DNA from 3 places in the Streptomyces sp. NPDC050549 genome. Region 2 is predicted to be linked to each of the others. Evidence: riboswitches for the same ligand, from Rfam matches in the RefSeq annotation. Region 2 holds a riboswitch; each other region holds the start of a gene.

Region 1 (10,385 bases), on a different contig from region 2:
AGGAGATGGTCCGCCACCTCATCTCCCGGGGCAGACGCCGCATCGCCATGGTCACCGGCCCGCTCGACGCGCCGGGCGGACCCGACCGCCTGGCCGGCTACCGGGACGTCCTCACCGAGGCGGGCCTCCCGCACGACCCGACCCTCGTCGTCGAGGGCGACTACCGCCGCACGGGAGGCGAGGAAGCGGCCCGCCGACTCCTCACCCGGGCCCCCGACATAGACGCGGTGTTCGTGGCCTCCGACCTCATGGCCCTCGGAGTCGTCAACACCCTTCAGCAATCCGGCCGTTCGGTCCCGGATGACATCGCTGTCGGAGGCTTCGACGACTCGGCGGCGGCCACCGCCATCACCCCGGCCCTCACCACCATGCGCCAGCCCTACGACCGCATCAGCGCCGAAATGGTCCGGATGCTCCTGGCCCAGATCGCCGGAGAGGACACGGCGGGCGTGATCCTGCCCACCGAACTGGTGATCCGGGACTCGGCATGACCGCCGTAACTGTCAAACCAACCGGAACTCGGGTCAACGTATGTGAAGGCAGCAGCCGTCCGGTTCGTGTCGAGTCGGTGGGGCGTTCCATCCGTATTCTCTGATCATGGCCGCACCCCTCGCATATGCACTGATCGCCACCGACCTGGACGGAACGCTGCTGCGCGGCGACGACACACTCTCCGACCGGTCCCGCACCGCACTCGCGAGGGCCGCGGCGGCCGGCGCCCGGCACCTGGTCGTCACCGGCCGGCCCGCCCCGAGGGTGCGACCGCTCCTCGAAGACCTCGGCAGCAGGGGGCTCGCGGTGTGCGGACAGGGCGCGCAGTTGTACGACGCCGGCGCGGACCGTCTGCTCTGGTCGGTCACCCTGGACCGGGAGTTGGCGGAGACCGCGCTCGGCAAGATCGAGGCAGAGGTGGGCCAGGTGTACGCGGCGGTCGACCAGGACGGAGTGGACGGCCTCACCCTCATCGAGCCCGGCTACCTGATGCCGCACCCCACGCTCCCCGCCGTACGGGTCGGCAGGCGCGACGACCTGTGGTCCGAACCGATCAGCAAGGTGCTGCTCCGTCACCCCGCCCTGGAGGACGACGAATTGGCGTCCACGGCGCGCTCGGTGGTCGGTTCTCTGGCCTCGGTCACCATGTCGGGCCCCGGCACCGTCGAACTCCAGCCACTCGGCATCACCAAGGCGACGGGCCTGGCCCTCGCCGCCCGACACCTGGGGCTGCACCCCTCCGACACCATCGCCTTCGGCGACATGCCGAACGACATCCCGATGTTCGACTGGGCGGCCCACGGGGTGGCCATGGCCAACGCCCACCCCGAACTCAAGGCGGTGGCGGACGAGGTGACGAGGTCGAACGAGGACGACGGCATCGCCGTGGTCCTGGAAAGACTCCTCGGCGAAGTCTTTTAGGGGCGCGGGGAACTGCGCGACCAGCCACGACGGCGCTGCACTCAAAACACAACCCGTCGTGGCTGATCCAACGTTTCTAGTAAGCCCCGTAAACGTTGTCGATGGACCCGTACACCGCCGCCGCGTAGTTGCAGGCAGCCGTGATGTTCGCGACCGGGTCGTACGGGTCGAACGAAGTCCCGGCAACGTGATACGCGTTGAACGTCGGGTCGATCACCTGGAGAAGCCCCTTCGACGGAGTACCCGCCGCCGCGTTGGAGTCCCAGTTGTTGATCGCGTAGGGGTTGCCGGAAGACTCGCGGATCACGTTGCGGTAGATCCCGTTGTACGTCCCCGGAATCCCCTTCTGCGCCATGATCGCGAGCGACTCGCGGATCCACCCGTCAAGGGTGTTGGGGTACCCGGCAACCGTGGTCGACGAGGTCGTGGCGGCCGACGCGGTGCTCGCACCGACGATCGGCAGGGCGAGGATCGCGGCACCGGTGCCGGCGACGGCGAGGGTACGGACGAGTCGGGCGCGGCGGGACTGAGCGGATGCAGGCATGACGAGGTTCCTCTCCGTCGCCTGCGAGGTGAGCTGTCGGGTTCGGGCTGGGAGGTGCCCGGCCGCGCCCTCACGGACGTGACTTAACCCCAAGCCGTCCCGGTCGCAGCGACCGGTCCGGCGACTTACCTGGGTCCCCCGCTCCTGCCGTGCGAGAAGTTCGTGACTGGGATGCCGGGCGGCGGCAGGATTCGGCGTTCCGCTCGACAGGCCGGGAAACTATGCGAGAGCACATGTCCGGAACAAGTGGCGGAATCACACCTAACCCCTATTGACCTTGGTCTGAGACGTATGGGGCACTTGATCCTTTGCGTGAGCCAAGGTTCAACTGTCAATCTCCGCAAGGGGAAACACGAACGAACCGGGACGCGGGTCACGCACAGAAATACGTGACCCAACTCACGGCAGGATTAAGAGCGGCAAATCGGGCATTCATCCTCAACTGGCGGTTCTCGGAATCCTTTTCTCCCAAGTACGGTGAAAGATCACTTCGCTGCCCTCGGTGCAGATCACCTCGTTCGAGGTAATAAAGTCCGTTTCGTCGCACGTGATCTCCGACCGCGTCCGCACGGTCGTGTCCCATCCCAGCTCCGGCCGATGCAGCCGGATCGTCCAGTCGGACCGCGTACGGGCGGACAGCGGATCCGACTCGTCGATCGTGTACGTCTCCAGCGCGTCCTCGGTGAACTCGAGCCCGTCCGGATACACACGCGTGCCGCCGTACCGGGGATCCACCTCCAGTCGCCACTCACCCTTCGCGACATCCCGCACCACCAGCCGCTCGGGCCGCGGCTCGTCCAGCGTGGCCGGGTGGTTGACCCCGATGGGCGCGGCCTCCTCGGGCTCGTCGAACCGAACAGCGGAACCCAACTCCTGCTCCCGTACCGGAAGTTCCAGCGCACTCCCCTCCGGATCCAGCGTGAACCCCGCCCCCGACTCCGGCTGCGGCCAGATCCACGGCCAGTACGCCGACGACACCGCGAGCCGGATGCGATGGCCCGGCGGGAACGCGTGCCCGATGCCGTTCAGTTCGAAGGTCACGTCCTCCGCGGCACCCGCAGTCCACGGCACCGCCCGGTCCCGCCCGTGCCGAGCCGACAGGTTGAGCACACCCCGGGTGACCAGCGTCGAGGAACCGTCCGGGGCGACATCGCACAGCCGGGCGACGACCTGCCCGCGCTCCACCTCGCTCGTCAGCCGCAGCCGCACCCTCGGCCGCCCCAGCACCCACGTCTCGGCCGGCACCTCGAACTCGAAGCACGCCGACCGCGCGTCCTCGTCCCGCTGGTCCGGCGGCAGATCGGCGTCGTTCCCGCACGGGAAGAAACGGCCCGCGTCCACACCGGTGTGCATGGGGGAGCGGACCGGAACGGGCGCACCCCGGAGGCCGTACGTCGTCGTCTTCACGTGCGGCGAGGGCCACGCGGGTTCGCCGACCCAACGGCCCGGCAGGGTGTCGTAGACCGTGGCCGGAGGATGCGAGTCGCTGACGTAGGCCCGCAGCGGAGGCTCTCCCATGATTCCGGTGTCGATGCCCTTCAGCCAGTGGTCCCACCACCGCAGCGTCTCCTGGAGGAAGCCGATCGCGGGGCCGGGCGGCAGACCTCGGTCCGGGTACTGATGGGACCACGGCCCGATCAGGCCGCGTACCCGCTCCGGCGGGAGGTGTTCGACGAGCCGCAGGACCGTGTCGCGGTACGGGTCGTGCCAGCCGCCCACCGTCAGGACGGCGGCCCGGATCGCGCCGTAGTCCTCGCAGATGCTGCCGTGCTTCCAGTAGTCGTCGCGGAGCTGGTGGGCCAGCCAGGTGTGGATGAACGGATCGATCCGCTCCAGGCGCTTGAGCCACATGTCGCGCCAGATCAGGCCCGCGTACTCGGGGTCCGGCGGGCGGGCGACGAAGGCCAGCATGGTGGCCGCCCAGGCGTGCAGGTCGACGGCGAGGGCCGAACCGCCCATGTAGTGAACGTCGTTGTCGTAGCGGTCGTCGGTCGAACAGACGGTGACGATCGCCTTCAGCGGCTCCGGGGCGAGGGCGGCGATCTGGAGGGAGTTGAAGCCGCCCCAGGAGATGCCGAACATGCCCACCTTGCCGGTGCACCAGGGCTGCGCGGCAAGCCAGTCGACGACCTCGACGCCGTCGGCGAGTTCCTGCGCGTCGTACTCGTCGCCGGGCGCGCCCTCGCTGTTGCCGTGGCCGCGCACGTCGACCCGGACGGAGGCGTAACCGTGGCCCGCGTACCAGGGGTGGCGCTGGGCGTCACGTGGCGCCGTCCAGTCGGTCAGGCGGTACGGGAGGTATTCCAGGAGCGCCGGTACGGGTTCGTCCGTCAGCGGGCGCCAGACGCGCGCGTAGAGCCGTGTCCCGTCGGACATCGGGATGCGGATGTCCTCGTGGGCCGTCTCGTGGGGGAAGGACGTACGGATGCGCATGAGGGGACCCCTGGGTTCAGTGGACCGGGTGCATGGTGCGGCGCAGCCAGGGCGCGGAGGCCATCACGGCGAGGCCCGCGGCCACCGCGATCGCGCCGTTGACGCCGAAGTACGCCGGCTTGGAGACGTCGTCGTAGAGCTTCACCGTCTGGGCCTGGATGCCGTTCGCGAGCGCGAGGGACAGGAACCAGAGGGACATGGTCTGGCTGGAGAAGGAGGCCGGGGCGAGCTTGGTGGTGGCCGGCATGCCGGAGGTCTCCAGGAGGATGTCGCCGAGGCCGAGCAGGAAGTACGAGCCGACGATCCACCAGGCCGACATCAGGTAGTCGTCGTTCGCGTGCCCGGCGGTCGGCAGCACCATCAGCAGGAACGACAGGCCGCCCAGGACGACGCCGATCGCGATCTTGTTGGAGGCGTGCGGCTGGCCGCGGCCCATGCGGACCCAGAGCGCGGCGACCACGGGCGCGAGCCCGACCTCGAAGGTGCCGAGCGCGCTTGCGTACCAGCTCGCGGGGAAGTCGAAGCCCAGGATGGTCGTCTCGGCGTTCGACGCGGCCAGCAGCATCATCGTCGAATAGGCCTGGAAGAGGATGAAGTTGAAGACGGTGGAGGCCAGGAACAGCACGATGTACGGGTGCAGCCGCCCACGTTCCTCGGGGGTCACGCGCGGGCTCGTGAACATCACCGCGAAGTACACGACGGGCGCGACGACCGAGACGACCGTGAGCAGGTCGACGAAGCGGCCCATCGTCAGCCGTCCGGCGACTGCCGGGCCGGTCGCGAGCACGGCGGCCGCCAGGATTCCTGCGGCGATCAGCCGCACCGCGCGGCGCAGCGCGTCCGGTGCGAGTGCGAACCCGGCGGCCGGCGAGGTGACCCCGTCCGGCGACGTACTGGATCAGGCCGAAGGTCATGCCGATCGCGGCGGCCGAGAAGCCCCAGTGCCAGCCCTCGTGGTCGCCGAGCCGGCCGGTGATCAGCGGGCCCGCGAAGGCGCCGATGTTGATCGCCATGTAGTAGAGCGCGAAACCGGAGTCACGGCGGTCGTCGTCGGTGCGGTAGAGCTTGCCGACCATGGTGGCCACGTTGGGCTTGAGCAGGCCGGTGCCCGCGCTGATGAGGCCGAGGCCGGCCCAGGTCATGGTGGCCGTGGGGACCGCCGTCGCGTAGTGCCCGCAGGCGATCAGGACACCGCCCCAGAGCACCGCGCGGTACGAGCCGAGGATGCGGCCGGCGAGCCAGCCGCCCGCGACCGAGACGAGATGGACCAGCGTTCCGTAGGCTGCGGATACGGATGCGGCCGTTCCGGACGACATGCCCATGCCGCCGTGCGCGACGGTATCCGCGAAGTACAGGACGAGGACGGCCTGCATGCCCAGGAACGAGAAACGCTCCCAGACCTCAAGACCGGAGAGCGTGAGCAGCCCCTTCGGCTGGCCGAAGAAGGCGTGGCCGTCCACGGGAGGCGGCAGGTCGGCGGGCTCGGCCTCAAGGGCGGTGCGGGACACGATCCACTGCTCCCACCTAAATCGATAAATATCCGTTCTTATCAGGTGATCAAAAACATACCGGTCGTGATCCGATACCGCCCGGGGTGGACGGGGTGGGCGGCATGGGTGATCGAAAGCCGACCGGATACGCTGACTTGAGTGATGGCAGCGACCTATCGACAATCCGTGTGACCGCCCAGGGACACCAGCAGACAGGAGACCCCTCGTGACCGTCGTCGGGCCGTTCGGGCTGAGCGTGCGGGACCAGGCTCTGGAAGCCGATGTCCAGGCCGGAATGGCGGCAGTCGAGGAGGGTCTGCTCGAAGCCACCAAGAGCGAGGTGCCCTTCATCACGGAGGCCGCCCAGCATCTCGTGCGCGCGGGCGGGAAGCGGTTCAGGCCGCTCCTCGTGATGCTCGCCGCACAGTTCGGCGATCCCTATGCGCCGGGGGTCGTCCCCTCGGCGGTCGTCGTCGAGCTGACCCATCTCGCCACGCTCTACCACGACGACGTCATGGACGAGGCGGCCGTGCGCCGGGGTGTGGAGAGCGCCAACACCCGCTGGGGCAACTCGGTCGCGGTCCTCACCGGCGACTTCCTCTTCGCGCGCGCGTCGCACACCCTGGCCGACCTCGGGCCGGAGGCGGTGCGGGTGCAGGCCGAGGCGTTCGAACGCCTGGTCACCGGCCAGATCCTGGAGACCGCAGGCCCGTCCGACGGGCGCGACCCGGTCGAGCACTACCTCGACGTGCTCGGCGGCAAGACCGGCTCCCTGGTCGCGGTCGCCTGCCGGTTCGGCGCGATGATGTCCGGCTGTGACGAGACCGTGGTCGACGTCCTCACCCAGTACGGCGAGCGGCTCGGCGTCGCCTTCCAGCTCGCCGACGACGTCCTGGACATCGCCTCCGACGGCCACGAGTCCGGCAAGACCCCCGGCACGGACCTGCGCGAGGGCATCCCCACCCTGCCGGTGCTACGGCTGAGGGAGCGGGCGGACCGCCTCGGTCTCGCCGAGGACATCGCCCTGTGTGAACTCCTCGACTCCGACCTCACGGACGACGCCCGCCTCGCCGAGGCCATCTCCCGGCTCCGTGACCACCCGGCCCTGGAGCAGGCCCGCCGCGATACCGTCCGCTACGCGGAGGACGCCCGCGCGGCCCTCGCCCCGCTTCCCGAGTGCGACGCCAAGGTCGCCCTCCTGGAGATGTGCGACGCGGTGGTGCACCGCGCGGGCTGAGCCCGTTCAGTAGCCGCTCCCTCCCGTGCTGCCGGAGGAGGTGGCGGCCGTGGCCTTCGCTCCGGTGGGCGTCACCGCCCACCAGGTGCCGCCCACGCCCTGGCCGTAGGCCTCCCTGGGCTGGTCGTCCTTGGCGTACCGGTAGAGGGGCCGGCCTGCCAGCGTGAGCTGTGAGGTCCCGTCGGAGCGCTTGACCGTCGAGACGAGCTTCTTGTCGATGCCCTTGACCGTGACGGAGCCCTTGGCGGTCGCGGCGGGCCAGGCCGCGGCGCAGGTGCCGTAGCAAGTGACCTTCGTCGGGTGGATCGAGTCGGCGTCGAAGCGGTAGAGGACGTACCCCTTGCTGTCGGTCACGACGGTGCCCACCTTGTCGACCTTGGCGGTCATGAGGGTCGTCCCGGTGGTGACCGCGGCCGGAGTGCCGGCCGAGCCACCGCTTCTTCCACTGCCGCCGCTTCCGCATCCGGCGAGCGTGAGGGTCAGGATCGCGGCGCCCGTGACCGCGTATCCGGTGAGGTGCTGGGTGGTATGCATGGCGACCCCTTCGGTCGATGCGGTGTGCTGCCACCCATATGTACGGATTCAAGATGATTTCTACTCGATGTCGGTCAACTGCCCTGTGCGGGCGGCCCCTTCCCCTAGGGGTTTCGAGGAGGTGCCGCCGCCGCGTGTCATACCCCAGGCGTACGCGGAGTTGGCTCCGGGGTCTGACGCTTATCCCTCGCGGATTTGGTCAGATGGAGAACACGGAAATCACCACTCCTCACCGATTCGGGTGAGAATGGCGGCACAGGGTGGGACGCGTAGAGGACGGACTGGCCGCCGCCGACGACGGAGGTAAGGCAGACATGGCACCGTACGAAACCGACGACAGCACGGACACCGGAGAGGCCGACGAGCTCCGGGCCGGGCGGCGCAGGGCGGCGCGGTACATCGTCCCGGTCACCGTGGTGGGGGTGGCGGCGGCGACCATCGGACTGGTCCCGGCGCTCGCCGACTCCGGCGACCCGAATCTCCCGAAGATCACCGCACAGCAGCTCCTCGACAAGGTCGCCAAGTCGGACGTCCAGCAGCTGTCCGGCACGGTGAAGATCAGCACGGACCTCGGGCTGCCCGACCTCGGCGGCCTGGAGAGCAGCATGCTGTCCGGCGCCACGAAGTCCGGCGACGGCTCCTCCGCCGACCCCACCGCCAAGCTCACCGAGCTGGCCACCGGCACCCACACCCTGCGCGTCGCGGCCGACGGCCCCGACAAGCAGAAGGTCTCCCTCCTGGAGAACGCGGCGGAGTACAGCCTCATCCACAACGGCAAGGACGTCTGGGGCTACGACAGCCAGTCGAACGAGGTCTTCCACGGCACGACCTCCGCCGACACCTCCAAGAGCGACGAGACCAGGGCCACGCCCAAGGGCCTCACCGACGAGGCGCTGAAGTCGGTCGACGACACGACCTCGGTCACGGTCGACGGCACCGAGCACGTCGCGGGCCGCGACGCCTACAAACTGCTGATCAAGCCCAAGCAGTCCGGCACGACGGTCGGCGCGATCAGCATCGCGGTCGATGCGAAGACCGGCCTGCCGCTCAAGTTCACGCTCACCCCGGCGAGCGGCGGCGCGGCCGTCGTCGACGTCGGCTTCACCCAGCTCAGCCTCGCCAAGCCGGCCGCCTCCACCTTCGACTTCAAGACGCCCAAGGGCGCGAAGGTCACCACGGAGGACAGCGCGGCGAAGGCGACCCCGGACCACTCCGCCCCGTTCGGCAAGAACGACAAGACGAACAAGACTGACAAGGCGGACAAGGGTCTCGGCAAGGGCGCCGCCGATCCCACGGTCATCGGCAAGGGCTGGAACTCCATCGCCGTCCTCGACACCGGCGGCCAGGGCATCCCGTCCGGCTCCTCGTCCGGTGGCGGAGACCTCGGCGGCTTCCTCAGCTCGCTCGGCGACCAGGTGAAGGGCTCCTTCGGCTCGGGCACGGTCTACTCGACCCGGCTGATCAACGCCCTGGTCACGGACAACGGCAAGGTCTACGTCGGCGCGGTCACCAAGAGCGCGCTGGTGAAGGCGGCCGACGCGGCGAAGTAGGCAAGTACCCTGTGGGGCACGCGAATTGAGGGAGCCGATGGACGAACCGTCCGCTGAGCAGACGGAACAGGCGGACGCGGGTGGTGGTGGCATCATCGCCACCCGCGGCCTGACCAAGCGCTTCCGCGGCGGACAGCTCGCCGTGGACGGTCTCGACCTGGCCGTCCCGGCGGGCAGCGTCTTCGGCTTCCTCGGTCCCAACGGCTCCGGCAAGACCACCACCATCCGCATGCTGATGGGCCTGATCGAACCCACCTCCGGCACGGCCCGAGTACTGGGCCGCCCCATGCCGAGATCCGTCCGCACGGTCCTGCCGCACGTCGGCGCGCTGATCGAGGGCCCCGCTCTGTACGGCTTCCTCTCAGGCCGCGACAACCTCCTGCGCTACGACGCCGCCGACCCGACCGCCGACCCGCGCACCCGGCGGACCCGCGTCGCCGCCGCCCTCGACCGGGTCGGCCTGACGGCGGCCTCCGGCAAGAAGGCCAAGGCCTACTCCCTGGGCATGAAGCAGCGGCTGGGCCTCGCCTCCGCACTGCTCCAGCCCCGCAAGCTGCTCGTCCTGGACGAGCCGACCAACGGCCTCGACCCGCAGGGCATGCGCGAAATCCGTTCCCTGATCCGGGAGTTGGCCTCGGACGGCACGACGGTCTTCCTCTCCTCCCACCTCCTGGACGAGATCGAGCAGGTCTGCACCCACGCGGCGGTGATGGCCCAGGGCAGACTGATCACCCAGGGTTCGGTGACCGAGCTGGCGGCCGGGACCAGGGGGCGGCTGTTCGTGACGACCCCCGACCCCGGCGACGCGGCACGGGTGCTGAAGGAACAGGGGCTGGCGGACGTGGTCGTGACCGAGGAGCGGGTGACGGCCGAGCCGCCGGACCGTGAACTGGCCGAGGTGAACAAGGCGTTGGTGACCGCCGGGGTCCGCGTCCGCGGCTTCGGCGTCGAACGGGCCTCCCTGGAGGACGCGTTCGTGGCGCTCACGGGGGAGGGCTTCGATGTCGCAGGCTGAAGTGCTGCGCAGAGTCAGCCCGTTGTGGACCTTCGGACTGCTGCGCAGCGAGCTGGTGACCACATTCCGCCGCTGGCGCACCCTCGCACTCCTCGGCGTCCTGGCCGCCGTGCCGATCCTCGTCGGCATCGCGGTCAAACTGGAGACACAGGACGGGTCCGGGCCCGGG
Region 2 (10,385 bases):
CGAGCGAGGTGTCAGCGAGTGCTGCGCTTACCCCGGTACAGCACGACGAATCCGGCGACGAGCAGCAGCGCTCCTGCCACCGCCGGCCACAGGTTCGCTCCGGTCTCCGCCAGGCCGCCCTCTGCCTGCGGCTGGTTCGGGCCGACGGCGGCGTAGCTCTCGCCGCCCGAGGACGAGGCGGGGGGTGTCGCCACGGGACTGCCGACCTGACCGCCGGCGTTGTTGTCGGAACTCCCCTGAGTCTCGGTCGACTTGGACCCTTCGGTCTTCGTGTCGACCTTGGGGACCGACACGGCGGTCGTCAAGTCTCCGGGGTCGGTGGTCTGGGTGTCCGGGGCGCTGGTCTCGGGCTCGGCGGTGGGCTGGTCGCCGGTCCCTCCGTTGCCGCCGTTGCCCGCGTTGTCGCCGCTGTTTCCGCCGCTCCCGTTGTTGCCACCGTTTCCGGCGGGCGCGTCGGACGCGGTCTCGGTGGGCGTCGCCGTAGCGGATTCAGTGGCCGTAGGAGACTCCTGCGGCTGACCCGAACCGCCGTTCGAACCGGAGCCGCCGCCCGAACCCGAGCCACCGGCCGTACCCGAGCCGTTGTCCCCGCCGGTACCGCCGCCGGAGCCCGAACCGCCGCCCGATCCGGGGTCGTTGTCCGTGCCGGCGCCGCACTTCTCACCGCTGTTGATGCAGGTGACCATGTCGTTCATCAGGCCCTCGGAGAAGACGTTGATGAAGTCGCCGTGGTCGGTGACGGGCTTGTGCTGCTGCTCGGGGAAGGAGTCCACCGCGAACAGCGGGGACGTCCTGCCGCCGTCCTGGAGGCTCGGCGCGTCGACGGCGTAGACGATCCGCTGCACCAGCTGCGGGATGGCCTTGAAACCGTCCGGGCAGGCGCCGTCGGCGGCCTCGAAGGCCACGTGGGTGCGATGGTTGGCGCTGTCGATGTTGCGGCCGTCCCAGCAGCTCTGGAACTTGAAGGTGCGCACGACGTCGCTGCCCGCCGGGCACAGCGGGTACTTGTCCTTGAGCTGCCGGTCCTCGAACCCGGTGCAGCTCCAGGAGGCGTTGGCGTTGGCCGGGCCGTTGACGAAGGCCTTCGCGTCGCCGGTGATGATACGCAGCAGGCGCGGCATCGCGACGACCTTGCTCTGCGGGTTGCCCTCGAAGGTCAGCGTGACCTGCTTGGCCGTGACGATCTCACCCGAGTTGCCCTCGGTGCCGCCGCCGGGCTTGTCCGCGTCGCGCTCCTGCTTGCCGTTCTGGAGGCGCAGCACAGGCCAGTAGTAGGTGGACTTGTCGCCCGGGTTCTCGCAGCTCGTGTCGGCGTTCGCCAGATCCTGGTCGCTCGCGAAGGCGTTGTTGGACTGGTTGCCGATGTAGTCGTGGAAGTGGTGGGCGCCATTGGTGACACCGGGCGCGACGATCACGTTGTCGGAGTTGAACAGGCCGTTCGCGTTCACCCCGCAGGCGGTGACGAACGTGCCGCCCGAGGCACCCGCCTGCTCCTGCGGAGCGTTCACGTTCGGCTGTACGGAGGTGATGTCCGCGTAGTCCGAGGCGACCGGCCCGTTGGTGGTCTGCTGCTGGCCCTGACCGCCCTGGCCGGAAGCGCTGGCACTGGCACTGGCACTGGCGCTCTGGTCGTCGCCGTTGCCGCCCTGGTCGCCGGTCTCGTTCGTGGGCGCGATCAGGGTGCAGCCGGCGAGCGCGTCGAGTCCTTCCGGGCGGTCCCCGACGCGTGCGATGGCGTCGTCGATCCGTCCGATGGTCGCCGCGCGCTTCTCCTTCAGCGGATTCATGATCTCGTTGTCGGCGAAGGATGCGTCCTGGCGTATGGACTCCGTCGAGTCCCGGAGTTTCTGGTAGGCCTCGGTTATCTGCTGGTCCAGATTCGCGAGTTCCTTGTCGACGTCGGCCTTCGCCTCGTCGGGCACCGTCGTCAACTGGGTGCCGATGTCCGGGCAGTCGATCGTCGCGCCTCGCGATGCCGCGTCCGGAGACCCTTGCTGGGCGGAGTCACCGCCCCAACCGCCTTCGGACGCCGACGCGTAGACGTTCGCCGCCACCAGTCCTCCGCCGCCCAGCATCAGGGCGACTGCTGCCATCGTCGCGCGTCGTGCGCCTGTGGGGCGTCTGCGCGTGTTGCGTGCCAAGGAAGTTGCTCCTACACGTATCGGTCGGCCCGGCTCGTCCCGGCATGGAAATCCCCCGTCCCAATACGGAGCCCGGTCCCGGTGTGTTCAACCGTCCCGGAAATTCATAGCGACCTCTTATGGATCACCCGCCCCGGCGGGCTCCTGACCCCTCGACACACCAGGGCGAGGTAAAGGTCACAAATACGTATCGGACATATCGCGCTTCAACCTTCACACGAGGCACACACGTTGGCTAAGTTGACGTTCAGGCCGTACGACCTACTCCGGCGATCGGCGCCGGGCCGCACGGCTTGCGCCGAGTCCGGCGTGCCGCTCGCGGCAGCCGGAGCCGGGGACCCAACCGAACTTGGGGTGAATCGGTCCAACTGCCCTTCAGGGCAAGGACCGTAGGGCAAACCTTCCGTGATCGACGCCCGAACCCGACAGCTAACCCGGTAGGCGCAAAGCGGAAGGAGCACGTCTGCCATGCCGGCAGAACGACGCACGCGCACCGGAGGCAGTGGCCCCACCGTGGACGACCGACCCAGCCGCGACGAAGTCCAGCGGCGGATCAACTCCCTTTACGACAGGGCCGAGACGGCCACTGGAAACTACAACGCCACACGTGCGATGTCCGGGGGGCCGCGCAAGCGTGTCAACCCCCGCCCCGGCGCGTCGCGGCCTTCCGATCCCGCTGTCGAAGCCGTCACCCGGCAGCTGTTCGACCGCGCGCGCACTCAACTGGGCCCGACCGTGCCGGCGATCCTGCCGCCCGGCAGGACCCCGGCCCGCCCGGCCGAGTCCCGCCCCGAGCGCTCCGAACGACGTCCCGAGCCCCAGAGCACCGGCGGCGCAGTCGAAGCGCAGCCCGGCCGCGCCATGGCCGAACTGACCGCGGGGACCACCGCCGCACCAGAGCCCACTGCCCTGCAACTCATGGCCTCCGCATCGGAGTTGACCGCGGCACCCATCGCCGCGCTGCCTCCCGCCGCACAGCAGATGCAGCAGATGCAGCAGATGCAGCAGATGCAGCAGATGCAGCAGTCTCCTGTGATGCCGCAGATGTCGCAGACGCAGGCACCTCAGGCGCAGATGTCCCAGATCGCCCAGATCGCGCAGATGGCTCAGGCCCAGATGTCGCAGACGCCTCCGGCGACCGTCCTCGACCTGCCGCCGGTACCGCCCGCCCCGGCCGTCGAGGTGCCGCCCGCGCGCGTCGTGGCACCACAGCAGTTCGCGACCGCCCCGGTACCGGCCTTCGACCCGCTCACCGCGAGCCTGGACCTGCTCCCGGCCATCGGCGCACCGCGCACCGAGACCGCGCCGACGGGCGCCACCTGGCCGCTCCCGGAGACGACCTGGTCCGCCCCGGAGACCACCTGGTCCACCGGACAGATGCCCATGGTGACCGAGCAAGAGACGTGGTCCACAGGGCAGATGCCCGCAGTGACCCAGCAACCGCCGTGGTCCACCGGCCAATTCCCCGTAGTGACCGAGCAACAGGTCTGGTCCACAGGGCAGATGCCCGCGGTGACCGAGCAAGAGACGTGGTCCACAGGCCAGATGCCCGCAGTTACCGAGCAACCCGCTTGGTCCACCGGGCAGATACCTCTGATCCCCCAGCAGCCCTCGGCCCAGCCCGCCTGGCAGCCCGCACCGGAACCTTCCTGGCGCCCGCCGCAGCAGGAATGGCAGCCGACCGCCCCCGCCCCCGAGGTCTCCTTCGCTGCGGCCCCGTCCGTCGCCCCCACACTCGCACCCCCCGCCCCTCCAGCCATGGCCCCGGAAGTCACACTCCCCCCGGCCCCGGCCATGAGCTCGACGCCCGCCGCCGTCACCCCCACCGCACCGGACGCCGGCGCCCAAAGCAAAACCGCCACCGCGCTCGCCTTCGCCCGCGCACAGATCGGCAGGCCCTGCCTGTGGGGCGCGGCGGGACCGGACGCGTACGACTGCTCCAGCCTCACCCAGGCCGCCTGGAAGGCGGCGGGCGTAATGCTCCCGCGCACCGCCCAGGAACAGTCGGGCGCCGGCGCCCTCGTCCCCCTCACCGACATCCGCGCCGGCGATCTGATCTTCTTCTACGACAGCATCGACCACGTCGGCCTCTACACCGGCAACGGCCTGATGATCCACGCGCCGAGCCCGGGCACGCCGATACGCGAGGAGTCGATCTTCTACGCCGGTTCGGCTGCCATTCGGGGCGCCGTACGGCCCGCCTGAACCGCCCGGGTCCGGGGATTCCCGGCCCCGCTCGCGTACGCCCCGCTACTCCCGGCGGGCCGCGTCGTTGGTCTGTACGAGTGGTGGAACCCAGGACACGGTCGTAGCGTCGAACGAGACGACGGACGACGACCGTGTCCCGCCGGGCGGGCCCACCGCCGGTGCGGGTGCGGAGCGACAGTACGAACAGGCGGCCGGGAGCGGACATGTACAAACACACCATGGTCGGACTCGTCACGGTCTGTGCCGCTGCCCTGCTCGCACCTGCCGTGGGCACCTCGTCCGCGGCCCCGGCGACGGTGCGCGCGCAACCGGTCGCCCAGCGGCAGCCCGCGGTCCCCGTGCTGGTCGACTGCCTCTGGCGTGCCGAGGTGCGCCCCGCCAATTTCATGCTTGCCTGCGGCGACGGCAACAGCCGACTGGCGTCGCTGCGTTGGACCAACTGGGACGCCAACTCCGCGACGGCGACGGGCGTCAACTGGGTGAACGACTGCAAACCCTATTGCGCGGCCGGCAAGTTCCACTCGTATCCGGTGGTCGTACGGCTCGACAACGCGCAGACGTGGAAGCGGCATCCGGGGGTACGGCAGTACGGCCGGATCAGCCTCACGTACACCGCCGGGAGGCCGGACAGGTTCGCGCACGTCGTGACCTATCCCCTGTGGAACTGAACCGGCTCAGAACGACAGCTCCACCACCAGCGGCCGGTGGTCCGAGATCGCCGTCCGCGGAGTGCGCGCCGTCCCCACCGCGTCCGCGTCGAGCCCCGTCGCCAGGATGTGGTCGAGCTGGACGCGCGGGCGGTGCGAGGGGTAGGTCGCCCAGCGGCGCGGACCCCGCCAGCTGTGCCGCGCGGTCGCGTTGAGGGCGACCCGGGGCAGCGCGCCGATCAGGTTGAAGTCGCCCAGCAACAGCTGGGGTTGGGGCAGATCGGCGATCCAGCGGCGGACGGTGAGCAGCTGGCCGATGTTCCAGCCCGGTACGAACGAGAGATGGACGGCCACCGCGGTGAACGGGCCGCGCGGTCCTTCCAGTACGGCGGCCAGGGCGGCCCTGGGCTGATCGCGGGCCAGCACTGGAGCGGTCCGCCCGGCAACCTTCAGCGGCACGGCCAGCGGGCCCGGAGAGAGCCGTAGGGCCCGCCACTCGCGGACCGGCAGCCGGGACAGCAACGCGACGCCCTGTGACGGGACTTCGGGCTCCGGTGCCTCGGTTCCGTGGACGCGCGGCGCGGGGTCGGCCGGATCGTTGACCCAGCCCCGGCCCGGCACGAAACGGCTGTGCAGCGCGGTCGCGTAGCGCCAATCGAGGGCACCCATCGCGGCGGCGGCGACCGCCGCCTGGTCGACGCGGCCGGAGCGTTCCTGGAAGCGGTCGACCTCCTGGAGGGCCAGCACGTCGACGTCCAGGGACGCGACGGCTTCGGCGAGGGGTGCCGAGGCCTCGCCGGGGCGGGCGGCGGCCGGGTGGCCGTCCGGCCGGATCAGCTGACCGTGCAGCACGTTGAACGTCGCACACGTCACCCGTATGTCACCCATGGCCGCTCCCTCCCAGGGAAGCGATCTTCGCATCCGGCGGAACACGCCGTGCGGCTGTCCACAAGATCGCTCCCAATCACGCGGAATTTCGAGTCAATCCGCAATCACACACGTACCAGCGGTCATGGGCGCCCCGCGCCGACCCGCCACGTCACCGACTCGGAGAACAGGCACCCCATGAACGCATCCGCACCGAACAGCCCAGCCGCCGACGCCACCGCGCAGATCGGCGTCACCGGCCTGGGGGTGATGGGCCGCAATCTGGCCCGCAACTTCGCCCGCAACGGCTACACGGTCGCCGTCCACAACCGGTCGCCGCACCGGACCCACGAGTTGATGAAGGAGTACGGCGACGAGGGTGCCTTCGTCCCGGCCGAGACGGCACAGGAGTTCGTGGCCGCCCTCGAACGCCCCCGCCGCCTGATGATCATGGTGCAGGCCGGACCGGCCACCGACGCCGTGATCGACGAGTTCGCCGCGCTGATGGAGCCCGGCGACATGATCATCGACGGCGGCAACGCACACTTCGCCGACACCCGCCGCCGCGAGGCCGCCCTGCGCGAACAGGGCCTCCACTTCGTCGGCGCCGGGGTCTCCGGCGGCGAGGAGGGCGCGCTCAACGGGCCGTCGATCATGCCCGGCGGCTCGGCGGAGTCGTACGCCGTGCTCGGCCCGATGTTCGAGTCCGTCAGCGCGAAGGTCGACGGGGAGCCCTGCTCCACGCACATCGGCACGGACGGCGCCGGGCACTTCGTGAAGATGGTGCACAACGGCATCGAGTACGCCGACATGCAGCTGATCGCCGAGGCCTACGACCTGCTGCGCCAGGTCGGGGGTTACTCTCCCGCCGAGATCGCGGACATCTTCCGCCGCTGGAACGAGGGACGGCTCGGCTCCTACCTGATCGAGATCACCGCCGAGGTCCTCGCCCACACGGACGCGGAGACCGGCGGGGCGTTCGTCGACATCGTCAAGGACGCGGCGGGCCAGAAGGGCACCGGGCGCTGGACCGTGCAGACCGCGCTGGAACTGGGTTCGCCGGTCACCGCGATCGCCCAGGCCACCTTCGCCCGCGCCTCCTCCAGCCAGGCGGACCTGCGCGCGGCCTACCGCGGACTGCCCGGCGGCACCACTCCCCCGCTCAGCCGCACCGAGGCCGACCGCTTCACCGCCCAGGTGGAACAGGCGCTGTACGCCTCCAAGGTCATCGCCTACGACCAGGGCTGGAAGATGATCCAGGACGCGGCCACCGAGTACGGCTGGTCGATCGACCTCGCCGCGGTCGCCGGGATCTGGCGCGGCGGCTGCATTATCCGCGCCTCCTTCCTCGACCGGATCCGCGCCGCCTACACGGCCGACCCCGGTCTGGTCAGCCTGCTGGGCGAGGAGACCTTCGCGCGGGAGATCGGCGACGCGCAGGTCCCCTGGCGCGAGGTCGTCGCCTCCGCAGCCCGGCGCGGTATCCCCGTCCCGGCGTTCTCCGCCGCGCTGTCTCACTACGACACGCTGCGCGCCGAGCGGCTGCCGGCCGCCCTGCTCCAGGGCCAGCGCGACTTCTTCGGCGCCCACACCTACGGGCGTACCGACCGCTCCGGCACCTTCCACACCCACTGGTCCCGGCCCGGCCGCCCGGAGACGACCGCCTGACCAACTCCGGTGCCCGGCCCGCCCGTTGAGGCGGGCCGGAAAGTCTCGCGCCCGCTACTCGTCCACGGCGAGGGCGGGCGCCGCCGTACTCGCGCGCACCACGAGCTCGGTCGGCACCAGGGTGGTGCCGTGCTGGTCGCCCCGGTCCCGCATCCGGCGCAGAACGCCCTGTACGCACAGGCGGCCGACCTCGGCGAAGTCCTGGTGGACGGTGGTCAGGGGCGGCAGGAAGGAGCCGGCCTCGGGGATGTCGTCGAAGCCGATCACGCTGACGTCCTCGGGGATGCGCCGGCCGCGCTCGTGCAGGGCCCGCAGCAGGCCCAGGGCCATCTGGTCGTTGGCCGCGAACACGGCCGTGCAGTCGGCCTGTTGGGCGAGTTCCAGGCCCACGCGGTAGCCGGACTCGGCGGACCAGTCGCCGCGGACGACGGGGGGTACGGGCCGTCCGGCGTCGGTGAGTTCGGCGCGCCAGGCGTCGGCGCGGCGCTGGGCGGCGAAGGACTCCTCGGGTCCGGCGAGGTGCCAGACGGTGCGATGGCCGAGGTCGAGGAGATGGCGTACGGCGGCGCGCGCCCCGCCGTTCTGGTCGGTGTCGACCACGCTGTAGCGGTCGCCCGCGTCGGAGTCGGCCACGACCACCTGGACGTGGGGCGGCAGCGAGATGGTCGCCGCGTCGAGGAGGTGGACCTCCATGATCGCGATGACGGCGTCGACGGCGAGTTCGCCCAGCCGGGAGAAGGCGCCGCGCACCTCGTCCTGGGTGGGGACGGCGACCGGGAGCAGCGTGACGGCGTAGCCCTCGTGCGCGGCGGAGGTGGCGATCGCCTCCAGGGTGCGCATGTTGCCCGTGGTGGAGAGGTTGAACGTGATCACGCCGATGGTGCGGAACTCACCCCGCTTGAGCGCGCGGGCGGCACTGTTGGGCCGGTAGCCCAGTTCCTTCATAGCGGCGAGGACCTGCCGGCGGGTCTCCTCGTTCACACCCGCGTAACCGTTGGACACCCGGGAGACGGTCTGCGAGGAGACTCCGGCCAGGCGTGCGACATCGGCCATGGACGCGCTCGGGGCGCGCCGCATCACCCGTTTCCCGCCGCGTCTACGGGGCTCCTCGGTGTCGGCCGAGGCACCGTGCGCTGTGTCCACCCGTCTCCTTCCCCTATCGATCCGATTGCCTGGGGCACGTTTCACCAAACGGCCCTTGACCACCGACATTGGGGCAGTGTAGACATGCCGCCATCAGATGTTTACGTAAACATAACAGGCCGGGACCCACTCGGACCTGGGTGTTTACGCAACCATCGCGACGGCGTGTGACGCCGGTTCCGAGATGGACGAGCGAGGAACTACATGACGACGCTTCAGCCCCCTGCGGCCACGACACGGCCCCCGGTCCGGCCAACGGGCAAACGGGACCGCCGTTCCTGGACAGGGTGGGGTTTCATCGGCCCCTTCGCGGTGGTCTTCGCCTTCGTCTTCCTGGCTCCGATCGTCTACTCGGTCTATCTCAGCCTGTACCGCAACCAGCTCATCGGCGGAAACCACTTCGTCGGCCTGGACAACTACACGCAGGCATTCCAGGACGACCAGTTCTGGTCCTCGCTGGAGCGGGTCTCGCTGTTCCTGGTGGTCCAGGTGCCGATCATGCTCGGCATCGCCCTGTTCGTGGCCCTCGCCCTGGACAGCGGCCGGCTCTTCGGCCGGGACTTCTTCCGGATCACGATCTTCCTGCCGTACGCCGTGCCCGCCGTTGTCGCCACCCTGATGTGGGGCTTCATGTACGGCACCCAGTTCGGTCTGGTGGGCGACATCAACAGCGCCTTCGGCGTCACGCTGCCCGACCCGCTCTCCACACACTTGGTGCTGGCGTCGATCGGCAACATCGTGACCTGGGAGTTCGTCGGCTACAACATGCTGATCTTCTACTCCGCGCTGCGGGTCATCCCGACCTCGCTGTACGAGGCCGCGGAGATCGACGGTGCCGGGCAGTTCCGCGTCATCACCGCCATCAAGCTCCCCGCGATCCGCGGTGCGCTGGTCATCGCGACGATCTTCTCGATCATCGGCAGCTTCCAGCTCTTCAACGAGCCGAGCATCCTGCGGCCTCTCGCGCGCAACGCCATCACCACGGACTACACCCCGAACTTCTACACGTACTCGCTGTCCTTCAACGGCCAGCAGCACAACTACTCCGCGGCGGTCGCGATCATCATGGGCCTGATCACCATGGTCATCGCCTATGTCGTGCAGCTTCGCGGCATGCGCAAGGGAGCCTGACCATGAGCACCCCCGTCACCACCGCCTCGGCGTCGGCGCCCGCACCGTCCGGCGGCGGCTCCCGGAGCGCGCCCCGGCTGCGCACCCCCCGCAAGAAGCACACGCCCGGTCGCCCCAAGCGCAGCGTGCTGCTGACCGTGCTCACCGGTCTGATCCTGGTCTACACCGTGGTGCCCCTGATCTGGCTGGTCATCAGCGCCACCAAGACCCAGTCGGGGCTCGCCGACTCCAACGGCCTGTGGTTCGCCCACCGCTTCGCCCTCTGGTCGAACATCCATGACACGTTCACGTACCACGACGGCATCTTCGGCCGGTGGCTGCTGAACACCCTGCTCTACGTCGTGCTCGGCGCCGGCGGGGCCACCTTCCTGGCGATCCTCGGCGGCTACGCGCTGGCGAAGTTCAACTTCCCCGGGAAGCGCGCGATCTTCGCCGTGGTCATCGGCGCCGTAGCCGTCCCCGGCACGGCCCTCGCGGTGCCCACCTTCCTGATGTTCAGCAAGATCGGGCTGACGGACACCCCGTGGGCGGTGATCATCCCCTCGCTGATCTCGCCGTTCGGCCTCTACCTGATGTGGGT
Region 3 (10,385 bases), on a different contig from region 2:
GACGGGTGAACTTGCGGGGGTTGCCGATGGACTCCAGGTACATGAGGGCGACGTCGGTGTCGGGGTCGTCATACCAGTACTGGAGGACGTCGTTGCCGGACACGTCCGCGCGGTTGCCGGACGACACGAACGTGGAGACGCCCGTGACACCGGTGACGCCGCCGCCGCGACGGTGCAGCCGGGAGAGCAGGGCGATACCGATGGCGCCGGACTGGGCGAACAGTCCGATGCGTCCGGGTCGCGGCATCTCGGGGGCGAGGGACGCGTTCAGCCGTACGTCTGCGGCGGTGTTGATGACCCCGAAGGCGTTCGGCCCGATGATCCGCATGCCGTACGTGCGCGCGTGCCGGACGAGTTCGCGCTGACGCTCGCGTCCCTCGGGGCCGCTTTCGGCGTAGCCGGCGGTGACCACGACGAGCCCCTGCACCCCGTGTTCGCCGCACTCGGTGACGACCTGGGGGACGTGTTCGACCGGGACGGCGACGACCGCGAGGTCGACGGGGCCTTCGATGTCGCGCACCGAGCGGTACGCCGGCACCCCGTCGAGTTCCTTCTGCTCTTCCGGGAAGGCCTTGTTCACGGCGTACAGGCCGCCGGTGAACCCGGCGTCCCTGATGTTGTCGAGGACGCTGCGGCCCACCCCTCCCGGGGTACGTCCGACGCCGACGACGGCGACCGAGCCGGGCCCCAGCAGCCGTCGTACGGACCGCGCTTCGGCGCGCTGCTCCCGCGCGCGCTGCACGGCGAGGGACTTGTCGGTGGGTTCGAGATCGAACTCCAGGCGTACGACGCCGTCCTCGAAGCTGCGCTTCTGGGTGTAGCCGGCGTCCGTGAACACCTTGATCATCTTGTTGTTGGCGGGCAGTACCTCGGCGGCGAAGCGGCGGATGCCGCGCTCGCGGGCGACGGCCGCGATGTGCTCCAGGAGGGCGGAGGCGACACCCCTGCCCTGGTGCGCGTCCTGCACGAGGAAGGCGACCTCGGCCTCGTCGGCGGGGGCGGACGCGGGACGCCCGTCGGCACTAATGCGGTCATAGCGTACGGTGGCGATGAACTCGCCGCCGACGGTGGCCGCGAGTCCCACCCGGTCCACAAAGTCGTGGTGCGTGAAGCGGTGGACATCCTTGGCGGACAGGCGAGGGTACGGCGCGAAGAAGCGGTAGTACTTCGACTCGTCGGAGACCTGCTCGTAGAAGCTGACCAGGCGATCGGCGTCGTCGACGGTGATGGGCCTGACGCGCGCGGTACCTCCGTCGCGCAGCACGACGTCGGCTTCCCAGTGGGCGGGGTACTCGTGCCGGTCCGACGAGGTCTGCATGGGCCCCAGCGTACGGCTCGCGTCCGACAACGGCGCGAGGCAGTCTGTGGGGAAAAGCAGCGAGGGGAAGTGGGACCGAGGCCGCGGTCCGACACCCTTCTCCGGACGGTCCACGGGGCCGCTCCGGGCTCGCTTCACGTGTGGGAAACTGGTCTAGACAACCCTGAGACTCTGAAGGGCAGCATCACATGGCTGAGCGCCGCGTCAACGTCGGCTGGGCGGAGGGCCTTCACGCCCGCCCCGCCTCCATCTTCGTCCGGGCCACCACGGCCGCAGGTATCCCCGTGACGATCGCCAAGGCCGACGGCAACCCCGTCAACGCGGCCTCCATGCTCGCGGTCCTGGGCCTGGGCGCCCAGGGCGGCGAGGAGATCGTCCTCGCCTCGGACGCCGAGGGCGCGGACGCGGCCCTCGACCGGCTGGCGAAGCTGGTCGCGGAGGGTCTCGAGGAACTTCCCGAGACCGTCTGAACAACCCGCAATTGATGGTTGCGGTGTTTTCGCCGCAAAACCGATGTGCCGCAACCTCGAAGGGCTCGTCCGAATTACCGGGCGAGCCCTTCGCAATTCCATTTGCGGGCAGCAGAAATAATCCCCCGCGAATTACGCTCTCTTTGTATACGGCGCCCGTGTTAATGCCGGAGACCCGACATGTTTACGGGAGGTTGCGAAGTCCTCACACGGTCCGTGCCGTTCGCGCCGCCGGGAAAGCGCAGCCGGTGCGCGGTGCCCGCGCGCTCGGTGTGCAGGGCGGTGATCGCCCGCGCGCGCTCGGCGTCGCCGCGCGCCACTGCGTCCACGATCGCCCCGTGCTCCGCCCAGGACTCCACGGGGTTGGCCGGCGCGTCCACCACGTACATCCAGGCGATCTTGTGCCGCAGCTGGGTCAGCATCGAGGTCAGGGCGGGGCTTCCGGAGGCCTGGGCCAGCGTCTCGTGGAACCAGCTGCCCAAGGAGCGCAGATCCTCGCTGTTGCCCCTCCTGGCGCGCTCCTGGCCCAGCCTGACGAGGCCGCGGAGCACCTTGAGGTGGGCCTCGGTGCGCCGCTGGGCGGCCCGCGAGGCGCCGAGCGGCTCCAGCAGCATCCGCATCTCCAGCAGGTCGGCGGCCTCCTGCTCGGTCGGTTCCGCGACGCACGCGCCCGCGTGCCGCCGGGTCACCACGAACCCCTCCGCCTCCAGCGTGCGCAGGGCCTCCCGCACGGGGACGCGCGAGACGCCGTACCGGCGCGCGAGGAGTTCCTCCGTGAGCCGGCCGCCGCGCTCGTAGACACCGGCGACGATGTCGTCCCGGATCGCCGTGCATACCGAGTGCGCCGGAATACGCATGTCCGACCTCCGCCTTAATCCCCGTGAAACGTCGACGATTGACGTGTGTTCCGTGACTCTATTGCAATCAGCGGGAATTTCCGATGGCGGACCGGAATCCATGGATATTTTTTGGACAGAAGGGGTCCGGAAACGCCGAAAGCCCCGGCCTGCGGGCCGGGGCTCCGGGAAGTGCGGTAGTACCTCGTCAGACGTTGACGCCGTGCTTGCGGAGGTAGGCGACGGGGTCGACGTCGGAGCCGTACTCGGCGGTCGTGCGGGCCTCGAAGTGGAGGTGCGGTCCGGTGACGTTGCCGGTGGCCCCGGAGAGACCGATCTGCTGGCCCGGGGTGACCTTCTGGCCGACGGAGACACCGATGGACGACAGGTGGCCGTACATGGTGTACATGCCGTCGGCCATCCTGATCACGACTTCGTTGCCGTACGAGCCGCCCCAGCCGGCCTCGACGACGGTTCCGGAGCCCACCGCGTGGACGCTGGTACCGGTCGAGGCGTGGAAGTCGATGCCCGTGTGGGCGCCGGAGGACCACAGGGAGCCGCCGGTCTTGTAACCGGTGGACACATAGGAGTTGGCGACCGGCGCGACGAAGGTGTTGAGCCTCTTGCGCTCGGCCTCGCGGGCGGCGCGCGCCTGGGCCTCACGGGCCGCCTCGGCCTGGGCGGCGGCCTTGGCGCGGGCGGTCTCCTCGGCGAGCGTCTCGGCGGCGGCCTGCCTCTGGGCGACGGCCTGGGCGTCGATCTTCTCGGCCACGGAGTCGCCGATGGCGACGACGGGCGTGAGGCCGGTCTGTTCGGGGGCGGGCTCCGCGGCGAACGCCGGGGCGGCGGCCAGGGTGCCTACGACGCCGGAGGTGGCGAGAGCCGCGACACTCGCGGCGCGAACGGTGGTGCGGTGGGTCCGGCTCGGGCGACGGTGCTTCCCGGTGGCGCGGGTGAACGCCATGAAGTGGCTGGTCCTTTCCTTCCTTCTCGCCTACCGGGTTAGCTGACGGGTTCGGAGCAGGAAGGTCTCCTACGGACTCCCCCGCCACGCGCGCGGGCGTCCGATTCACCCCAGGGACTCATGTGGGTCCCCGGCTCCCCTGGCTCGCGCCGTACGGGGACTCGGCGATGACTGTCCGGTGCCGCGAGTGCGGCGCGGTGCCTGACGGACAGCCGGACCGACGCTAAGGGGGGCCACTTTCAATCCCCAAACGGATCACGGGTTTTGTTGCGCATGCCACAGGGCAGACGGGCAACCTCTCCCCCAATTCGGACAATAGGGAGCCCTGGTGACGCTTCAGTCACCAGGGCTCCCCCACGCGCGTGCCGCTACTGCGTCTACTCCGCCGGAACGACGGTCACTTCGCCGATGCCGAGGGCCTCGACGGGCTCCTTGATCTGCTCCGCGTCGCCGACGAGGATCGTCACCAGACGGTCCACCGGGAAGGCGTTGACGACCGCCGCGGTGGCCTCCACGGTGCCGGTCGCGGCGAGCTGCTGGTACAGCGTCGCCTGGTAGTCGTCGGGCAGGTGCTGCTCGACCTGGTCGGCCAGCGTGCTCGCCACGGCGGCGGCGGTCTCGTACTTGAGCGGCGCCACCCCGACGAGGTTCTGCACGGCGATGTCCCGCTCGGCGTCGGTGAGTCCGCCCTCGGCGAGCTTGCGCAGCACCGTCCACAGGTCGTCCAGGGCCGGACCCGTGTTCGGGGTGTCCACGGAGCCGCTGATGGCGAGCATCGACGCGCCCGTGCCGTCCGGTGCCGAGCGCAGCACCTGGCCGAACGCCCGCACACCGTAGGTGTAGCCCTTCTCCTCGCGCAGGACGCGGTCCAGGCGGGAGGTGAGGGTGCCGCCGAGGCAGTACGTGCCGAGCACCTGGGCCGGCCACACGCGGTCGTGCCGGTCGGCTCCGACGCGGCCGATGAGCAGCTGCGTCTGGACGGCGCCGGGCCGGTGCACGATCACGACCCGCCCGGTGTCGTCGGCGGTCACCGGCGGCACGGGGCGCGGCTGGCCGGCGGGGCCGGTCCATGAGCCAAGGGTGTCGGCCAGCAGCGCGTCCAGGTCGATGCCGGTGAGGTCACCGACGACCACGACGGTGGCGGTCGCGGGGCGGACATGCCGGTCGTAGAAGGCGCGTACGGCCCCGGAGTCGATCTTCTGGACGGTCTCCTCGGTCCCCTGGCGCGGGCGCGACATGCGCGCGCTCGCCGGGAACAGCTCCTTGGCGAGCTCCTTGGCCGCGCGGCGGGACGGGTTGGCCGTCTCGTGCGGGATCTCGTCGAGGCGGTTGCGGACCAGCCGCTCGACCTCGCTGTCGGCGAAGGCGGGCGCCCTGAGGGCGTCCGACAGCAGGCCGAGACCCTTGGCCAGGCGCGAGGCCGGGACCTCCAGGCTCAGCCGGATGCCGGGGTGGTCGGCGTGCGCGTCGAGGGTGGCGCCGGAGCGCTCCAGCTCGGCGGCGAACTCCTCGGCGGAGTGCTTGTCGGTGCCCTCGGAGAAGGCACGTGCGGTGATCGTGGCGACACCGTCCAGACCGGCCGGTTCGGCCTCCAGGGGCGCGTCGAGGAGCACCTCGACGGCGACGACCTGCTGGCCGGGGCGGTGGCAGCGCAGCACGGTCAGGCCGTTGCCGAGCGTCGCGCGCTCGGGCGCCGGGAAGGCCCACGGCCTGGCCTCGCCCGCCTGGGGCTGCGGGTGGAATTCCATCGTGGCGAGCTCGGTCACTTGGCCGCCTCCTCGTTCTCGTCGCCGGCCTCGGCCGCTGCTGCTTCGTCGTCGGCATCCTCGTCCGCGATCGGCTCGTAGACGAGCACCGCGCGGTTGTCGGGCCGCAGGCGCGCCTTGGCGACCTCCTGGACCTCCTCCGCCGTCACGTCCAGGACGCGCTGTACGGCGGTCAGGGCGAGCTGCGGGTCACCGAACAGGACGGCGTACCGGCACAGTTCGTCCGCGCGGCCCGCGACCGTGCCCAGCCGGTCCAGCCACTCGCGCTCCAACTGGGCCTGGGCGCGCTCCATTTCCTCGGCCGTGGGGCCCTCCGCGGCGAACCGGGCGAGCTCCTCGTCGATGGCGGCCTCGATGACGGGCACCTCGACGTCCCCGGACGTCTTGACGTCCAGCCACCCCAGGGAGGGTGCTCCGGCCAGCCGCAGCAGACCGAAGCCGGCGGCGACGGCCGTACGGTCGCGTCGTACGAGGCGGTTGTAGAGGAGCGAGGACTCGCCGCCGCCGAGGATGGTGAGGGCGAGGTCGGCCGCGTCGGACGCGCGCGTGCCGTCCTCCGGGAGCCGGTAGGCGCACATCAGGGCGCGGGCCGGGACCTCCTCCTCGACGATCTCGCGCAGTTCGCCGCCCATCGTGTCGGGCAGTGAGCCGTCACGGGGTGTGGGCTTGCCGTCGTGCGCAGCGATGGACCCGAAGTACTTCTCGATCCAGGCGAGCGTCTGCTCGGGGTCGATGTCGCCGACCACGGACAGCACGGCGTTGTTGGGCGCGTAGTAGGTGCGGAAGAACGCGCGCGCGTCCTCCAGGGTGGCCGCGTCCAGGTCCGCCATCGAGCCGATGGGCGTGTGGTGGTAGGGGTGGCCCTCCGGGTAGGCGAGGGCGGTCAGCTTCTCGAAGGCCGTCCCGTAGGGCACGTTGTCGTAGCGCTGGCGGCGCTCGTTCTTGACGACGTCCCGCTGGTTCTCCATCGACTCGTCGTCCAGAGCGGCGAGCAGGGAGCCCATGCGGTCGGCCTCCAGCCAGAGGGCGAGCTCCAACTGGTGGGTGGGCATGGTCTCGAAGTAGTTGGTGCGTTCGAAACTGGTGGTGCCGTTGAGCGAACCGCCCGCGCCCTGCACCAGTTCGAAGTGGCCGTTGCCCTTCACCTGTCCGGAGCCCTGGAACATCAGGTGCTCGAAGAGGTGAGCCAGGCCGGTACGCCCCTTGACCTCGTGGCGGGAACCGACGTCGTACCAGAGGCACACCGCCGCGACCGGGGTCAGGTGGTCCTCGGAGAGCACCACGCGCAGACCGTTGGCCAAACGGTGTTCGGTCGCTGTCAGACCGCCGGACCCTGCCTCGGCGGTGGCCGTGTGACCCATGGGCATGTACGTCCCTTCGATCGCGGATTCTCTGGCTGGAACCGCAGAAATCCTGCTCGTCCCGCCACTGTATGCAAGCGTGCGGACCGTCGGCGAAGTTCCCGGCGGACGTACGCCGAGAGCGAGATCGCGTAGCCTGCGGGCAGTCGCACACGTGGACCCACGCGGCAGCCGTCGGTGACGGAGCCGAGCGGCCAACGCCGGGTCCTGGTCCGCGTTGTCAGTGCCGCGGTCCACAATGGTTCACGTCAAGACCCCGTTCACGCTTCAGCAAGAGTGAGCCGAAGGGGAGCGACCCCCAGGCGAGCGACCAGAAAAGAGGAGCCGGCAGCGATGGCCCGCCGCAGCACGAAGACCCCGCCGCCCGACGACTCGTTCGAGGAGCGGATCCTCGACATCGACGTCGTCGACGAGATGCAGGGCTCCTACCTTGAGTACGCCTACTCGGTCATCTACTCCCGGGCCCTGCCGGACGCCCGGGACGGCCTGAAGCCGGTCCACCGCCGGATCGTCTACCAGATGGACGAGATGGGCCTTCGCCCCGACCGCGGCTATGTGAAGTGCGCGCGTGTCGTCGGCGAGGTCATGGGCAAGCTGCACCCGCACGGCGACGCCTCGATCTACGACGCCCTGGTGCGCATGGCCCAGCCCTTCTCCATGCGCGTCCCCCTGGCCGACGGCCACGGCAACTTCGGCTCGCTGGGCAACGACGACCCGCCCGCCGCCATGCGGTACACCGAGTGCCGGCCGTCCGAGGCCGCGAACCTGATGACCGAGTCGATCGACGAGGACACGGTCGACTTCGCCCCGAACTACGACGGCCAGGAGCGGGAGCCGGTGGCCCTGCCCGCCGCCTTCCCGAACCTCCTGGTGAACGGCTCGTCGGGCATCGCCGTCGGCATGGCCACCAACATGCCGCCGCACAACCTGGGCGAAGTCATCGCGGCGGCCCGCCATCTGATCCGCTATCCGAACGCGGACCTCGACACCCTGATGCGCCACGTCCCCGGCCCCGACCTGCCGACGGGCGGCCGGATCGTCGGCCTGAGCGGCATCCGGGACGCGTACGAGACGGGCCGCGGCACGTTCAAGATCCGCGCCACCGTCGCCGTGGACAACGTGACGGCGCGCCGCAAGGGCCTCGTCGTCACCGAACTCCCCTTCTCCGTGGGCCCGGAGAAAGTGATCGCCAAGATCAAGGACCTGGTCGGTGCGAAGAAGCTGCAGGGCATCGCCGACGTCAAGGACCTCACCGACCGCGCGCACGGCCTGCGCCTGGTCATCGAGATCAAGAACGGCTTCGTCCCGGAAGCGGTCCTGGAGCAGCTCTACAAACTGACGCCGATGGAGGAGTCCTTCGGCATCAACAACGTGGCGCTGGTGGACGGCCAGCCCCTCACGCTGGGCCTCAAGGAACTCCTGGAGGTCTATCTCGACCACCGCTTCGACGTCGTACGGCGGCGCAGCGAGTTCCGCCGCACCAAGCGGCGCGACCGCCTGCACCTGGTGGAGGGCCTGCTCACGGCGCTCGTCGACATCGACGAGGTCATCCGGATCATCCGCTCCAGCGACAACTCCGCGCAGGCGAAGCAGAGTCTGATGGAGCGCTTCTCCCTGTCGGACATCCAGACGCAGTACATCCTGGACACGCCGCTGCGCCGGCTCACCCGGTTCGACCGGATCGAGCTGGAGTCGGAGATGGAGCGCCTCACCGCGGAGATCGCCGAGCTGAGCCGCATCCTGGAGTCGGACACCGAGCTGCGCAAGCTGGTCTCGACCGAACTGGCCGCGGTGGCCAAGAAGTTCGGCACCGACCGGCGTACGGTCCTGCTGGAGTCGGCGGGCGCCCCCGACGCCACGGTGCCGCTCCAGGTGGCCGACGACCCGTGCCGTGTGCTGCTCTCCTCGACGGGTCTGCTGGCCCGCACGGCGAACGGCGAGCCCTTCCCGGAGGACGCCGAGGCCCGGCGCGTCAAGCACGACGTGATCGTCTCGGCGGTCCCGGCCACGGCCCGCGGCGAGCTGGGCGCGGTCACCTCGGCCGGCCGCCTGCTGCGCATCAACGTCGTCGACCTGCCCCAGCTCCCGGAGACGGCGTCCGCGCCGAACCTCTCCGGTGGCGCGCCGGTCTCGGAGTTCGTCTCCCTGGACGAGGGCGAGACGGTCGTCTGCCTGACCACCCTCGACGAGTCCTCCCCCGGCCTGGCCATCGGCACGGAGCAGGGCGTTGTCAAGCGCGTGGTCCCCGACTACCCCACGAACAAGGAGGAGTTGGAGGTCATCACGCTCAAGGACGGCGACCGGATCGTCGGCGCGATCGAATTGCGCACCGGCGAGGAGGACCTCGTCTTCATCACGGACGACGCCCAACTCCTGCGCTACCAGGCCTCCCAGGTGCGCCCGCAAGGCCGCCCGGCCGGCGGTATGGCGGGCATCAAGCTCACGGACGGCGCGAAGGTCATCTCGTTCGCGGCGGTCGACCCGGCCGTGGACGCGGTCGTCTTCACGGTCGCGGGCTCGCGCGGCACGCTGGACGACTCCGTCCAGACGACGGCCAAGCTGACCCCGTTCGACCAGTACCCCCGCAAGGGCCGTGCGACCGGCGGCGTCCGCTGCCAGCGCTTCCTGAAGGGCGAGGACTGCCTGTCCCTGGCCTGGGCGGGCGCCGTACCGGCCAGGGCCGCACAGCGGGACGGCACCCCGGCCGAACTCCCGGAGATGGACCCGCGCCGCGACGGCTCGGGCGTGTCCCTGCCGAAGACGGTGTCGGTGGTGGCGGGGCCGGTGTAGCCGGCGCCCTCGGGCCCTAGGGTTCCGAGTAGGGATCAAACTCCACCTCGGATTCCGGTTCCTGATCCTCCGGTTCTTGTACGTAACGCAGGACGCCCCACATGCCGTGCTCGTCGGCGTGTGGGGCGTCGCCGTCCTGGCACGCCTCCAACTCCTTGCCGAGCGCGGCCAGTTCGAGACCGGTGCCGATCAGCACGAGCTGCGTGAGCCGGGCGTCTCCGCTCGCCCAGGGCTCGGGATAGAACCGCAGGAACCGTCCTACGGCGTGCACGGCGTACCGGTTGCGGGGATCGTGGGCGCCGAAGTCGACGTACCCCTTGATCCGGTAGAGCCCCTCGGGCCTGCTGTCCAGGAACCCCATCAGCCCGCGCGGATCCATGGGCACGTCGGAGGCGAAGGAGAGGCTGTCGTAGGCGGTGTGCAGATGGCCCGCATGGTCGTGCTCGTCGCCGGTGTGCTCGTGCAGGTCGTCGAAGGTCAACTGCCCGACGCGCTCCTCGCTGGGCCTGCAGTCGAAGAGGAACTCCGGGTCGATACGGCCGTAGGTGGCGGGCACCACGGCGGCCCGGTCGGTGAGGGAGCTGACAAGTCCGAGGACGCGCGGGGCATCGGCTGCCGCCCGGTCGAGCTTGTTGACGACGACCAGGTCGGCGAGGGAGAGATGCCGGTCGATCTCGGGATGCTTCGCGCGGGTGTCGTCGAACTCGGCGGCGTCGACGACCTCGACGAGTCCGCCGTAGACGATCCCCGGGTGTTCGCTGGCGAGCAACATGCGCACCAGTTCCTCCGGTTCGGCGAGTCCGCTGGCCTCGATGACGATGACGTCGATACGGGTGGAGGGGTGGGCGAGCCGCTCCAGATAGACGTCGAGTTCACTGAC

The links. Region 2 has a riboswitch for cyclic di-AMP ahead of AB0I51_RS42905 (NlpC/P60 family protein). Riboswitches for the same ligand answer to the same signal wherever they lie in the genome.
Region 1: it holds a riboswitch for cyclic di-AMP, as region 2 does, so the genes downstream of both, AB0I51_RS08815 (transglycosylase SLT domain-containing protein) here and AB0I51_RS42905 (NlpC/P60 family protein) in region 2, are expected to answer to the same signal.
Region 3: it holds a riboswitch for cyclic di-AMP, as region 2 does, so the genes downstream of both, AB0I51_RS45670 (M23 family metallopeptidase) here and AB0I51_RS42905 (NlpC/P60 family protein) in region 2, are expected to answer to the same signal.

The regions. Positions count from the first base shown of each region.
Region 1 is NZ_JBFAJD010000004.1:180,301-190,685, reverse strand. Features, by position in the region: gene AB0I51_RS08825 (LacI family DNA-binding transcriptional regulator) at 1-491, shown strand, start outside; gene AB0I51_RS08820 (HAD family hydrolase) at 598-1,413, shown strand; gene AB0I51_RS08815 (transglycosylase SLT domain-containing protein) at 1,490-1,957, opposite strand; cyclic di-AMP (ydaO/yuaA leader) riboswitch at 1,963-2,164, opposite strand; gene AB0I51_RS08810 (CocE/NonD family hydrolase) at 2,396-4,390, opposite strand; partial or broken gene AB0I51_RS08805 (peptide MFS transporter) at 4,407-5,898, opposite strand; gene AB0I51_RS08800 (polyprenyl synthetase family protein) at 6,107-7,117, shown strand; gene AB0I51_RS08795 (hypothetical protein) at 7,124-7,651, opposite strand; gene AB0I51_RS08790 (sigma-E factor regulatory protein RseB domain-containing protein) at 7,966-9,201, shown strand; gene AB0I51_RS08785 (ABC transporter ATP-binding protein) at 9,239-10,216, shown strand; gene AB0I51_RS08780 (ABC transporter permease) at 10,203-10,385, shown strand, end outside.
Region 2 is NZ_JBFAJD010000051.1:45,260-55,644, reverse strand. Features, by position in the region: gene AB0I51_RS42910 (DUF1996 domain-containing protein) at 12-2,093, opposite strand; cyclic di-AMP (ydaO/yuaA leader) riboswitch at 2,428-2,601, shown strand; gene AB0I51_RS42905 (NlpC/P60 family protein) at 2,610-4,346, shown strand; gene AB0I51_RS42900 (hypothetical protein) at 4,553-5,017, shown strand; gene AB0I51_RS42895 (endonuclease/exonuclease/phosphatase family protein) at 5,024-5,884, opposite strand; gene gndA (NADP-dependent phosphogluconate dehydrogenase) at 6,062-7,531, shown strand; gene AB0I51_RS42885 (LacI family DNA-binding transcriptional regulator) at 7,586-8,608, opposite strand; gene AB0I51_RS42880 (sugar ABC transporter permease) at 8,879-9,805, shown strand; gene AB0I51_RS42875 (carbohydrate ABC transporter permease) at 9,808-10,385, shown strand, end outside.
Region 3 is NZ_JBFAJD010000067.1:4,214-14,598, reverse strand. Features, by position in the region: gene AB0I51_RS45685 (GNAT family N-acetyltransferase) at 1-1,318, opposite strand, end outside; gene AB0I51_RS45680 (HPr family phosphocarrier protein) at 1,507-1,788, shown strand; gene AB0I51_RS45675 (GntR family transcriptional regulator) at 1,950-2,645, opposite strand; gene AB0I51_RS45670 (M23 family metallopeptidase) at 2,833-3,588, opposite strand; cyclic di-AMP (ydaO/yuaA leader) riboswitch at 3,602-3,765, opposite strand; gene AB0I51_RS45665 (pitrilysin family protein) at 3,966-5,354, opposite strand; gene AB0I51_RS45660 (pitrilysin family protein) at 5,351-6,715, opposite strand; gene AB0I51_RS45655 (DNA topoisomerase IV subunit A) at 7,049-9,505, shown strand; gene AB0I51_RS45650 (GTP-binding protein) at 9,522-10,385, opposite strand, start outside.